2 regions of the Diaphorobacter sp. J5-51 genome follow, and region 2 is predicted to be linked to the other one. Evidence: predicted binding sites of a transcription regulator. Region 2 holds the regulator's gene; the other holds the start of a gene.
The links. The regulator sigma-54, encoded in region 2, starts transcription at its own class of promoters, with help from an activator protein. The targets are predictions, from matches to a motif close to TGGCANGNAANCTGCTTT.
Positions count from the first base shown of each region.

Region 1: glnA (type I glutamate--ammonia ligase) is a predicted target of sigma-54. The motif match lies at 2,112-2,129, and genes of this name have one in related genera.

Region 1 covers NZ_JSYI01000141.1:3,552-10,224, forward strand. Annotated here, with positions in the region: gene OX89_RS17695 (sterol desaturase family protein) at 1-285, shown strand, start outside; gene OX89_RS17700 (EI24 domain-containing protein) at 313-1,203, shown strand; gene OX89_RS17705 (molybdopterin-binding protein) at 1,200-2,021, shown strand; gene glnA (type I glutamate--ammonia ligase) at 2,178-3,593, shown strand; gene OX89_RS17715 (hypothetical protein) at 3,800-4,303, shown strand; gene glnL (nitrogen regulation protein NR(II)) at 4,338-5,408, shown strand; gene ntrC (nitrogen regulation protein NR(I)) at 5,460-6,673, shown strand, end outside.
Region 2 covers NZ_JSYI01000015.1:30,062-36,734, reverse strand. Annotated here, with positions in the region: gene argS (arginine--tRNA ligase) at 1-564, shown strand, start outside; gene OX89_RS01785 (SPOR domain-containing protein) at 577-1,203, shown strand; gene OX89_RS01780 (thiol:disulfide interchange protein DsbA/DsbL) at 1,262-1,912, shown strand; gene lptA (lipopolysaccharide transport periplasmic protein LptA) at 2,086-2,745, shown strand; gene lptB (LPS export ABC transporter ATP-binding protein) at 2,769-3,521, shown strand; gene OX89_RS01765 (RNA polymerase factor sigma-54) at 3,574-5,151, shown strand; gene OX89_RS01760 (thioesterase family protein) at 5,155-5,598, shown strand; gene OX89_RS01755 (class I SAM-dependent RNA methyltransferase) at 5,595-6,673, shown strand, end outside.

The DNA of each region.
Region 1 (6,673 bases), on a different contig from region 2:
CGTTTCCACCGCATGCACCACGCCATGGGCGTGGGCCCTGAAGCTGCACCTGGGCAGGGAACCGATCAGCACCTGCATGCGGCAGTGCCGGGGGGCAACAACTTCGGCGTGTTGTTGCCGTGGTGGGACATGCTGTTCGGTACGGCCAACTTCGAGCATCGCTACGAGCCCACGGGCGTGCGCGACCAGGTGGAGGCGGACGCGGACGGCCGCGTGCGTGATTACGGGCGGGGGTTCTGGGCGCAGCAGTGGCGCGGCCTGCTGCGGCTGGTGGGACGGGCGTAGAGCGCCGATCGCGCTATGCTCGCGCGCATGGGGCTTTTCATCGATTCCTTCTGGCGCGCAGTGGGCTATTGCCTGATGCCGCGCGTCATTGCGCTGTCGCTGCTGCCGCTGGTGCTGATCACGGTGGTGGCGCTGGGCGGCGGCTATCTGTTCTGGACAACTGCCGTGGCCTGGACGCAGACGGCGCTGGAAAGCTCCACCTGGCTGGGCCTGCTGTGGGGGTGGCTGCACAACTTTGGCGTGGATAACCTCCCCGTGGCGCTGGCGCCGCTGCTGGTGCTTATGGGAGCCACGCCACTGATCGTCATTGTCTGCGTGCTCGCGGTGGCGGTGTTGATGGCCCCTGCCATCGTGACTCTGGTGGCGCAGCGGCGTTTTGCGCAACTGCAGCGCAAGCGGGGCGGTTCATTCCTCGCCAGCGTGCTGTGGTCTCTGGGGTCGACCATCGCGGCGCTCATTGCGCTGGTGCTGTCCATGCCGCTGTGGCTGGTCCCGCCGCTGGTGTTGATCCTGCCTCCACTCATCTGGGGATGGCTCACCTACCGGGTCATGGCCTTTGACGCACTGGCCGAACACGCGAGCAAGCCGGAGCGGCAGGAGATTTTCAAGCGCCATCAGCTCAGCCTGCTGAGCATTGGCGTGCTGAGCGGATTTCTAGGGGCCGCGCCCGGCATTGTCTGGGCGTCGGGCGTGGTGTTCGCAGCGGCGTTCCTCGTCCTGGTGCCGATCGCCATCTGGATCTATACGCTGGTGTTCGCCTTCTCATCGCTGTGGTTCACGCATTTCTGTCTGGCCGCGCTGCAACAGCTGCGCGAGCAGCGAGGCGAACGGCCGCCGGGCGATACGCCTGCAACCGCCGCGCCCGCAACGCCAGCGTCTTCTTTGCCATCCTCGTCTCAGCTGCAGGACAACCCATGACACCGGCTTTCGGCCTCATCATCGTTGGCGATGAAATCCTCTCGGGCAAGCGGGCGGACAAGCACCTCGCCAAGGTCATCGAACTGCTTGCGGCACGCGGGCTTGCGCTGTCCTATGCGGACTACGTAGGCGACGACCGTCCGCGCATCACGGCGGCGCTGCAGCGGGCCTTTGCCTCGTCGGACATCGTGTTCAGTTGCGGCGGCATTGGTGCCACTCCCGACGACCACACGCGCCAGTGCGCGGCGGCCGCATTGCAACGCCCGCTGGTCCTGCACCCCGAGGCCAAGCGCCTGATCACCGAGCGCATGCAGGATGTGGCACGGGAGCAGGGCGAGGCGTTCGACCCCGACCGCGCCGACAATCTGCATCGGCTGAACATGGGCGTTTTTCCTGAGGGTGCGCGCATCATTCCCAACCCTTACAACAAGATCCCCGGCTTCTCGTGTGACGGCCCTGGGGGCGGCATGGTGCATTTCGTGCCGGGGTTCCCGGTCATGGCCTGGCCTATGGTGGACTGGGCACTCCAGCATTACTGTGCCCCGTGGTTCAACCAGCAGCCGCAGATGGAGCGCTCCGTCGTGCTTTATGGCGCGATGGAAGCCGCGCTGACGCCGCTCATGGAGCGGATCGAGGCCGGACATCCGGGGATCAAGGTGTTCAGCCTGCCGAGCGTGGACCATCCGGTGCACGGGCGCCATGTGGAATTGGGCGTCAAGGGGGCCGCTGCCTTGGTGCCTGCCGCGTGGCAGGCGCTGCAGGAAGGTTTGCACCAAACAGGTGCATCCATGGGCCCTGAAATGGTGCGCAAATGGTAAGAAGGCGGACCACTTAAAATCCTGCACGCGTTTGGTGCGCCGTCGCAGGGCTCTGCGCCCGGCTTGCCCCGTACGGGTGTCCCCATTCGCTGGCACGCAAACTGCTTTTCTGTGCGCATCATTGTTGATGAGCACTTCTATCCCTGGAGAACCCTGATGGCCAAGACCGTTGCAGACGTGATGAAGATGGTGAAGGAAAACGAAGTCAAGTTCGTGGACTTCCGCTTCACGGATACCCGCGGCAAGGAACAGCACGTCACCGTGCCGATCTCGCACTTCGACGAAGACAAGTTCGCCTCGGGCCATGCGTTCGACGGCTCGTCGGTCGCCGGCTGGAAGGGGATCGAGGCGTCGGACATGCTGCTCATGCCCGATCCGAACACCGCCAACATCGACCCGTTCTTCGAAGAAACCACCATGATCATGGCATGTGACGTGGTGGAGCCGGCCGACGGCAAGGCCTACGACCGCGACCCGCGCTCCATCGCCAAGCGTGCCGAGGCGTACCTGAAAGCCTCCGGCATGGGCGACACGGCCTATTTCGGCCCGGAGCCCGAGTTCTTCATCTTCGACGGCGTGCGCTGGAGCACCGATCCCAACCACACCTTCTACGAGATCGAAGAGTACGAAGCCCCCTGGAATACCGGCGCCAAGCTCGAAGGCGGCAACCGTGGCCACCGTCCCACCACCAAGGGCGGCTATTTCCCCGTGCCCCCGGTCGACAGCACGCAGGACATGCGCGCCGAGATGTCCCTGATCCTTGAATCCCTGGGCATTCCGGTCGAGGTGTTCCACCACGAAGTGGCAGGTGCCGGTCAGAACGAGATCGGCACCCGGTTCAGCACGCTGGTGGAGCGTGCCGACTGGACCATGCTGCAGAAGTACGTGATCCACAACGTGGCCAACGCCTACGGCAAGACCGCCACCTTCATGCCCAAGCCCTACCACGGCGACAACGGGTCGGGCATGCACGTGCACCAGTCGGTCTGGAAGGACGGCAAGAACCTGTTCGCCGGCGACGGCTATGCGGGTCTGTCGGACTTCGCGCTGTACTACATCGGCGGCATCATCAAGCACGCCCGCGCACTGAACGCCATCACGAACCCTGGCACCAACAGCTACAAGCGTCTGGTGCCGCACTTCGAGGCGCCGGTGAAGCTGGCCTACTCGGCCAAGAACCGCTCGGCCTCCATCCGCATACCGTTCGTGGCCAACCCGAAGGGCCGCCGTGTGGAAGCGCGCTTCCCCGATCCGCTGATGAACCCCTACCTGGGCTTTGCGGCCCTGCTGATGGCGGGTCTGGACGGCGTGGAAAACAAGATCCACCCGGGCGAAGCCGCTACCAAGGACCTGTACCACCTGCCGCCCGAGGAAGACAAGCTGGTGCCCACCGTGTGCCACAGCCTGGACCAGGCGCTGGAAGCGCTGGACAAGGACCGCGCGTTCCTGACCAAGGGCGGCGTGTTCACCGACTCCATGCTCGACGCCTACATCGAGCTGAAGATGCAGGAAGTCACGCGCTTCCGCATGGCCGTGCATCCCGTCGAGTACGACATGTACTACTCGCTGTGATGGCAGGGGCTCAGGCCCCCGGCTGTTGTCAACAGGGCGGCTCCGGCCGCCTTTTTCTATGGGCGGGCTGCGTGCCGGGTGGACGGAGCACGGCAGCCCGTCGCACCAAAACCGCAGCGTTGGGCCGCCGCAATTGGCGGGTTGGAATGATTGGGGGATACTCACCGGCACCGCGCATGCCCGACGCATGCCATGTGAGGAACTCGATGAAAAGCACTTTGTTCGCCCTGACCGTTATCGCCGCCGTGCTGCAGCCCGCCTGGGCGCAGGACCGCATTTACCGCTGCGGCAACGAATACACCAACAACGCCACGCAGGCCAAGGAGCGCGGCTGCAAGCTCGTGGAAGGTGGCAATGTGACGGTGCTGCAGGGTTCGCGACCGGCGGCGGCCTCCTCGGGCGGCAGCGCAGGCGCCTCCGGTGCCAGCGCCAGCAGTTCGCCCGCGAACGCTCCGCGCGTGGGCGCGGCCGACCAACGTGCGCGCGACGCCGATGCGCGCGCCATCCTGGAGTCTGAACTGAGCAAGGCGGAAACCCGCCTGGCCGAGTTGCGCAAGGAGTACAACGACGGCTCGCCCCAGCGCACGGCGCTGGAGTTGCGCAACCCGCAGGGCTACATCGAGCGCACGGCCGAGCTCAAGGCCAGCGTGGCCCGGGCCGAGGCCGATGTGGCCGGCATCAAGCGCGAACTCTCGCGCCTGAACAAGTAAGCGCCGCGGTCCCTGCGTGCGGCACAAAGGCGCGATCATCCAAGAGCCCACCCCAACGGACCGCTACCAGGCGCTGGACCTCGTCTCCACGCTGATTGCCGTGCTGCACCCCGGCGGGGCGGCCCTCTTCGTCAACGCAGCGCTGGAAAACGCCCTGGGCCTATCGCGCCGCACGCTGGAAGGCGTGGACTTCGCCGGCCTGTTCACCGATCCGACCATCCTGCAGACGGCGCTGGCCGGCGCGCGCGGGCGCGACTTCGCGGCGCTGCGCTTCGAAGCCGTGCTGCGCCGCTCGCCGCAGGAGCCTTTGCCGGTGCACGCCAGCGTGGCGGTGGTGGAGCACAGCGGCGACGTGATCGTGGAGCTGTGGCCCCTGGAGGCGCAGGCGCGCCAGGACCGCGAGGAGCGGCTGCGCGAGCAGGCGCAGGCCAACAAGGAGCTGATCCGCAATCTGGCGCACGAGATCAAGAACCCGCTGGGCGGCATCCGAGGGGCGGCGCAGCTGCTGGAGATGGAGCTGGAAAGCCGCGACCTGACCGAGTACACCCAGGTCATCATCCACGAGGCCGACCGCCTGCAAAGCCTGGTGGATCGGCTGCTGGCGCCGCACCGCCACCCGCACCTCGTCGGCGATGTGAATATCCACGAAGTCTGCGAGCGCGTGCGCTCCCTGGTACTGGTCGAGCATCCGCAGGGCCTGGCCGTGTTGCGCGACTATGACACCTCCATCCCCGAGTTTCGCGGCGACCGCGCGCAGCTCATCCAGGCCGTGCTGAACATCGTGCAGAACGCGGCGCAGGCGTTGCACGAGCGCATTGCCGCGGGCGACGCGGTCATCACGCTGCGCACGCGCGTGGCGCGGCAGGTCACGTTCGGGCGCCAACGCTACCGGCTGGCATTGGAATTGCATGTCATCGACAACGGACCGGGCGTGCCCGAAGCCATCAAGGAGCGGATCTTCTATCCGCTGGTGACGGGGCGGGACGGGGGATCGGGACTGGGCTTGACGCTGGCGCAAACCTTTGTGCAGCGACACCATGGGCTCATTGAGTGCGAGAGCCAGCCGGGCCGCACCGACTTCCGCATCCTCATACCACTGCCTTGAGTCCCTGACACGCACGACCCCAACGGGTAAAGGTAAAGGGAGCTGGAACACATGAAGCCGATCTGGATAGTAGACGACGACCCTTCGATCCGCTTCGTCCTCGAAAAGGCCCTGGCGCGCGAAAACCTGCCCACGCGCAGCTTCACGCAGGCGCGCGATGTACTGGACGCGCTGGCCGACGTGGCCGCGGGCGACCCCACCCACCAGGGACCGCAGGTCCTGGTGAGCGATATCCGCATGCCGGGCGGCTCCGGCCTGCAACTGCTGGAGAAGGTGCGCGACCTGCAACCCGGTCTGCCGGTCATCGTGATGACGGCGTATTCCGACCTGGACAGCGCCGTGTCCGCCTTCCAAGGCGGCGCCTTTGAATACCTGCCCAAGCCGTTCGACCTGCCCAAGGCGGTGGAGCTGATCCGCCGCGCCGTGGAGGAGAGCCAGCGCGAGGAGGTCGCCGAGCAGCAGCTCACCGCCATGCCCGAGATGCTGGGCCAGGCACCCGCCATGCAGGACGTGTTCCGCGCCATCGGCCGGCTGAGCCAGAGCGTGGTCACGGTGCTGATCACGGGCGAATCCGGCTCGGGCAAGGAACTCGTGGCGCGCGCGCTGCACAAGCACTCGCCCGTGGCGGGTGGGCCCTTCGTGGCCATCAACACTGCGGCCATCCCGAAGGACCTGCTGGAGAGCGAGCTCTTTGGCCACGAGCGCGGCGCCTTCACGGGTGCGCAGACGCAGCGGCGCGGGCGCTTCGAGCAGGCCGAGGGCGGCACACTGTTCCTTGACGAAATCGGCGACATGCCCTTCGACCTGCAAACGCGCTTGCTGCGCGTGCTGTCGGACGGGCAGTTCTACCGCGTGGGCGGCCATGCCGCCGTGAAGGCCAATGTGCGGGTGATCGCCGCTACGCACCAGAACCTGGAGCAGCGCGTGAAGGACGGCGCCTTCCGCGAGGACCTGTTCCACCGCCTCAACGTGATCCGCCTGCGCCTGCCGGCGCTGCGCGAGCGCAGCGAGGACGTGGCCATGCTCACACGCTACTTCCTGCAGCGCAGCGCACGGCAACTGGGCGTGGAGCCCAAGCGCATCTCCGACGCGGCGCTGGCCCTGCTCACACGCTTTGCCTTCCCAGGCAACGTGCGCCAGCTGGAGAACATCTGCCACTGGCTGACGGTGATGGCGCCCGCGCAGGTCATCTCGGCGCAGGACCTGCCGCCCGAGGTGCTGGAGGCCACGCCGCATCCCGCCGCGCCGTTGCCCGGCGTGGCGGA
Region 2 (6,673 bases):
ACCATGGTGCGCGTGGTGCGCAATGGCGAGGAGGTCAAGATCAGCAAGCGCGCCGGCAGCTACGTGACGCTGCGCGACCTGATCGAGTGGACCAGCAAGGACGCGGTGCGTTTCTTCCTGCTGTCGCGCAAGCCCGACACCGAATACACCTTCGACGTCGACCTGGCCGTGGCGCAGAACAACGACAACCCCGTGTATTACGTGCAGTACGCCCATGCGCGCATCTGCTCGGTGCTGCGCGGCTGGCGCGAGGACTACGACGTGGCCGCGCTGCGCGATGTGGACCTGTCGCCGCTGGAAGGCCCGCAGGCCCAGGCGCTGATGCTGCTGCTCGCCAAGTATCCCGAGATGCTCACCGCAGCCGCGGCCGGCAATGCGCCGCACGACGTGACCTTCTACCTGCGCGACCTGGCCGCCGCCTACCACAGCTATTACGACGCCGAACGCATTCTGGTGGACGACGAGGCCGTCAAGCAGGCGCGGCTGGCGCTCGTCGCGGCCACAGCGCAGGTATTGCACAATGGATTGGCGGTGCTGGGCGTGTCTGCGCCAGCCAGAATGTAAGTGACCACTGATATGAAGAAACAGCAACGCGGCGGCACCATCGTGGGCTTCATCCTCGGGGTGATCGTGGGCCTGGGAGCCGCGCTGGCCGTAGCCGTGTATGTGACCAAGGTGCCCGTGCCCTTCCTGAACAAGAGCACGCCGCGTGCGTCCGAGCAGGACGAGGCCACGAAGAACAAGAACTGGGACCCCAACGCGCCGTTGTACGGCAAGAACCCTGTGCGCCCCGCTGCGCCGGCTGCCGCTCCCGCGTCCGACACCGCGACCGCCGCAGCCCAGCCTGCGTCGGGTCCGCGGGCGGCGGCCAGCCGGCCCGGCGCGGCACCGACGTCGGCCGACCCGCTGGGCGACTTGGCCCGCGCCAAGGCCAACGCGGCGCCCGCTCCCGCGACCAGTGCCGATCCTTTCGAATACTTCGTGCAGGCGGGCGCGTTCCGCACCCAGCAGGATGCCGATGCGCAGCGCGCCAAGCTGGCCATGCTGGGCTGGGAGGCGCGCGTCAGCGAGCGTGAGCAGAACGGCCGCACGGTGTTCCGCGTGCGCGTGGGCCCGTTCGGCAAGCGTGACGACGCCGAGTCGCTGAAGGAAAAACTCGATGGCGCGGGGGTGGAGTCCGCGCTGGTCCGGGTGCAGCGCTGAACTTTTGCCCGCGCTGGCGCTCACAACCCTCCATACTGTCCAGGAGTGATCCCAACCTATGAAACGCCGTGAGTTTTCTCTGACCGTCGCCTCCGCGGCCACCGCCCTGAGCCTGCCGCTGGCGGCGCCCGCACTGGCGCAAGGCCGCCAGTTCAAGGAAGGCAAGGACTACGTCAAGCTGGGCAAGCCCGTCGCAACCGAGGCACCTGCCGGGAAGATCGAAGTTATCGAGTTCTTCTGGTACAGCTGCCCGCACTGCAATACGTTCGAGCCTTCGCTGGAGGCCTGGATCAAGTCGGCGCCCAAGGACCTGCACATCCGCCGCGTGCCCGTGGCGTTCAATGCGAGCTTCGTGCCGCAGCAAAAGCTCTACTACGCGCTGGAAGGCATGGGCAAGCTGCCCGAGCTGCATGCGAAGGTGTTCCGTGCGGTGCACGTGGAACGCCTGCCGCTGAACAAGGACGAGCTGATCTTCGACTGGATCGGCAAGCAGGGCGTGGACGTGGCGAAGTTCAAGGAGGTCTACAACTCCTTTACCGTATCCAACCAGGTGCGCAAGGCGTCGCAGCTGCAGGACGGCTACCAGGTCGAGGGCGTTCCCTCCATGGGAGTGGCCGGCCGCTACTACACCGACGGCACCATGGCGGGCAACATGCAAAGCGTGCTGCAGGTGGTGGAGCACTTGGTTGGCGTAGCGCGCAAGGGCTGAAGCGCCCCGCCGCCACCAGCGACAAGCGCGCCTACGGGCGCGCTTTTTTCATGCCTGCGCACCGGTTGGCGCGGCGGCATGGCGGCCGGTGGCAGGCCTGTACGGGTTGATGCGATCCACTGCGGCGGCGGCGCGCTTGCGTCAGTACAATGATCGCAAGATTCGTGCCCTCTATGAGAACCCGATTGCCCTTCCTCCTCCTGTCCCGCGCCGCAGCGCTGGCCCTGGCGCTGGCCGCATCGCCGCTGGTGCACGCCGAAAAAGCCGACCGCAACAAGCCCATGAACATCGAGGCCGATGCCCTGCGCCACGATGAGCTCAAGCAGACCAGCGTTTTCACCGGCCGTGTCGTCATGACCAAGGGCACCATCGTGCTGCGCGGCGCGCAGCTGGAGGTGCGCCAGGATGCCGACGGCTTCCAGTACGGTGTGGTGACGGCCGAGCCGGGCAAGCGCGCCTTTTTCCGGCAAAAGCGTGACACCGCGCCGGGCGCGCCCGACGAGTTCGTCGAGGGCGAGGGCGAGGTCATCGAATACGACGGCCGCGCCGACGTGGTGAAGCTCATCCGCCGCGCCGAGCTGCGCCGCTACCGCGAGGCCACACTGACCGACGAGCTGGCCGGCGCCCTCATCGTCTACAACAACCTCACGGACGTGTTCACCGTGGACGGGCAGAAGACCGCGCCCGCTGGCGCCACTGCCGGCACGCCGGGCGGCCGGGTGCGGGCGGTGCTCGCGCCCAAGGAGCCTGCATCGGGCACCAGCGCCACGCCGCCCGTGCGCACCGAGCCGCCCGCGCTGCGTACCAGCCCCAGCCTGGACGGCGCGAAGTGAGCGCGGCCTTGGACGATGCGCGCATGAGCGAAGGCGTCAGCCGCCTGGAGGCGCTGCACCTGGAGAAGTCCTACGGCAGCCGCAAGGTGGTCAAGGACGTGTCCGTGGTCGTGCAAAAGGGCGAGGTGGTGGGCCTATTGGGCCCCAACGGCGCCGGCAAGACCACGTCGTTCTACATGATCGTCGGCCTGGTGCGCAGCGACGGCGGCCGCATCAGCATCGACGGGCAGGACGTGACGGACATGCCCATCCACCGGCGCTCGCGGCTGGGCCTGTCGTACCTGCCGCAGGAAGCCTCGATCTTTCGCAAGCTCAATGTCGAAGACAACGTGCGCGCGGTGCTGGAGCTGCAGACCGACGAGGCCGGCCGCTCCCTGCCGCGCGCCGAGGTGGAGCGGCGCCTGACCGCGCTGCTGCAGGAACTGCGCGTGGACCACCTGCGCAAGTCGCCTGCACTGGCGCTGTCGGGCGGCGAGCGCCGGCGCGTGGAGATCGCGCGCGCGCTGGCCACGCAGCCGCGCTTCATCCTGCTGGATGAGCCCTTCGCCGGCATCGACCCGATCGCCGTGATCGAGATCCAGCGCATCATTGGCTTTCTCAAGGCGCGCGGCATTGGCGTGCTGATCACCGACCACAACGTGCGTGAGACGCTGGGCATCTGCGACCACGCCTTCATCATCAGCGACGGCCAGGTGCTGGCTCAGGGTACGCCGTCGGACATCGTCGACAACGCGGAAGTGCGCCGGGTGTACCTGGGCGAGCACTTCCGCATGTGAGAGTGATGGGCGACCACGGCGCGATGCAGGACCAGACAGTGGGTTGCAGGCCATGAAGCCCGGCCTGTCGCTGCGCGTCTCGCAGCACCTGGCGCTCACACCGCAGTTGCAGCAGTCGATCCGCCTGCTGCAGCTGTCCACGCTGGAGCTGGCCCAGGAGGTCGAGCAAATGCTCGACGAGAACCCCTTCCTGGAGCGCACGCTGGAAGAGGCCCCGCGCGAGGAGTTCGGCCTGGCCCAGGCCGATGCACCGGTGAGCGAGCAAGACCGCGAAGCCGAGGATGCTATTTATTCAGGAGCTGTCAGCGCAGGGCAGGAAAGCGCTACAAGCCAAAATGATGCAGAAACCTCCACCGCCGAATCCACGGCCGAACCCGCGGACTGGGAAGGCGACGGCTCGGTAGACCTGGCGCCCGACGACAGCGAGTGGGGCGGCGACGCCCCGGCGCGCAACGGTGCCGGCGCGGGGAGCGACGACGAGGTGGACGCCACCGAGCTGGCCCGCAGCCAGGAGTCGCTCACGGCCTTCCTGCACCGCCAGGCGCTGGCGCTGCGCCTGTCCGAGCTGGACATGGCCGCGCTGCGCTTCCTCATCGAATCGCTGAACGACGACGGCTACCTGGACGAGTCGCTGCAGGACCTGGCCGCCAGCCTGGCGGGCACCGAAGACCCCGAGCAACTCGATGAACTGGTGCACCGTTTCACCGTGGCGCTGCGCCTGCTGCAAAGCCTGGAGCCCGCGGGCGTGGGCGCGCGCGGCCTGGCCGAATGCCTCACGCTGCAGCTGCGTGCGATGGACCAGGACGAAGAGGGCGACCCCGACGTGATCCAGGCCGCGCTGGCCATTTGCGGCCAGCCGCTGGACCTGCTGGCCAAGCGCGACGTGCGCCGCCTGGCGCAGGCCTGCGGCACCAGCGAAGAGCGCACGCGCGCCGCGATGGCCTTGATCGCGCGGCTGGAGCCACGCCCGGGCAGGCGCTTTGCCGACGTGGACCGCAACATCATCGTGCCCGACGTGATCGTCAAGAAAACCGGCCGCGGCGGACAGCAGAACTTCAGCGTGCAGCTCAACCCGGACGTGATGCCGCGCCTGCGCGTGCACGACATCTACGCCGGTGCGTTGCGCGGCGGCCGTGGCGAAGGCCACCAGGCGCTGCAGGCACGGCTGCAGGAGGCGCGTTGGTTCATCAAGAACATCCAGCAGCGTTTTGACACCATCCTGCGCGTGTCGCGCGCCATCGTGGAGCGGCAGAAGAACTTCTTCGTGCATGGCGAACTGGCCATGCGCCCGCTGGTGCTGCGCGACATTGCCGATGAACTGGGCCTGCACGAGTCCACCATCAGCCGCGTGACCACCGCCAAGTACATGGCCACGCCGCAAGGCACCTACGAACTCAAGTATTTCTTCGGCTCGGGGCTGGGCACCGAAACCGGCGGCAACGCCTCCAGCACGGCCGTGCGCGCGCTCATCAAGCAGTTCATCGCGGCCGAGAACCCGCACAAGCCGCTGTCGGACAGCCAGATCGCCGAGATGCTCAAGGAGCAGGGCATTGAATGTGCGCGCCGCACCGTGGCCAAATACCGTGAGGCGCTCAAGATCGCCCCGGCCAACATCCGCAAGGCACTTTGAACCATGGCACGCGTCGTCTTCGACCTTCCCCCGCACTTCGGCTTCAGTACCGAGCTGCAGATCTACATCAGCCATGTCAACCAGGGCGGGCACCTGGACAACGCGCAGTTGCTCAGACTCGTGTCCGAGGCGCGCGTGCGTTTCTTCAAGTCGCTGGGCTACCCCGAGGCCGACGTGGCGGGCCTGTCCACCGTGGTGGGCGACATCGTGGCGCAGTACAAGTCCGAGGCGTTCCACGGCGAGACGCTGCGCGTGGAGATGACGCCGCAGGACTTCAACCGCTACGGCTTCGACCTCGTCTTCCGGTTGACCGAGAAGAGCCAGGGGCGCGAGATCGCGCGCGGCAAGACCGGCATCGTCTTCATCGACCGTGCGGCCCGCAAGCCCGCACCCATTCCTGAATCCGTGCTCCAGCCATTGCTGCAGCGCGCAGCACAGCCGCAATGAACCAGCTTCAACTCTTTTTGCCCTGCGCCGCTGGCGTGGAGGGCTATCTGGCCGACGAGGTGCACAGCCTCACGGGGCTGGCCGGGCAGGACCTGCTCGTGGGCCGCGCGGGCGTGCTGCTGCGCGCCTCCTGGCGCGACGCGCTGCGCCTGAACCTGCACAGCCGCCTGGCGCAGCGTGTGCTGGTGCAACTGGCCGAGCGGCCCTACCGCAACGAGGACGACATCTATGCCGCCGCGGCCGACGTGGCCTGGGAGATCTGGTTCACCCCGCGCCAGAGCTTCAAGGTGGAGGTGACGGCGCAGCACAGCCCGCTCAAGAGCCTGAACTTCGCCGCGCTGCGCGTGAAGGATGCCGTGGCCGACCGCTTCCGCGCCAAGGCCGGCGTGCGCCCCGACGTGCAGACGCAGTGGCCCGACGTGCGCGTGCACCTGCACCTGACCAGCGACCGCGCCCAGATCTACATCGACACCTCGGGCGAGCCGCTGTTCAAACGCGGCTGGCGCGAGGACAAGGGCGACGCGCCGCTCAAGGAAACGCTGGCCGCCGCCATGATCGCCGCCACCGGCTGGGACCCGCATGGCGAGCAGCCGCTGCCGCTGTACGACCCTTGCTGCGGCAGCGGCACCGTGGTCATCGAGGCCGCGCAGATCGCCTGCCGCATCGCGCCGGGCCTGCAGCGGCGCTTTGCCTTCGAGAAGCTATTGCCGCACCAGGCCCATGTCTGGTCTGCGATTAAGGATGAAGCGGCCAGCGCCGTTACCGCGGCCTCGGTGCCGATTTTTGGCAGCGACGTGTCGCACCGCATGGTGGACTTTGCCCAGCGCAATGCCGTGCGCGCCGGCGTGGCCGACGCGGTGCAGCTGCGCGGGGGCGACGCGCTGCAGCGCATGCCGCCCAGTGAACAACCCGGGGTGATGCTGCTGAATCCGCCGTATGGCGAGCGCATCGCCGCGGCCGGCACGGCGGGGCGCAATGCGCGTGAGCGCATGTCCACGGTCGAGCGCATGGGCCGCGAGACGGCGCAGACCGAGGACGGCGTGGACTTCTTCGCGCAGTTGGCCGCGCACTGGAA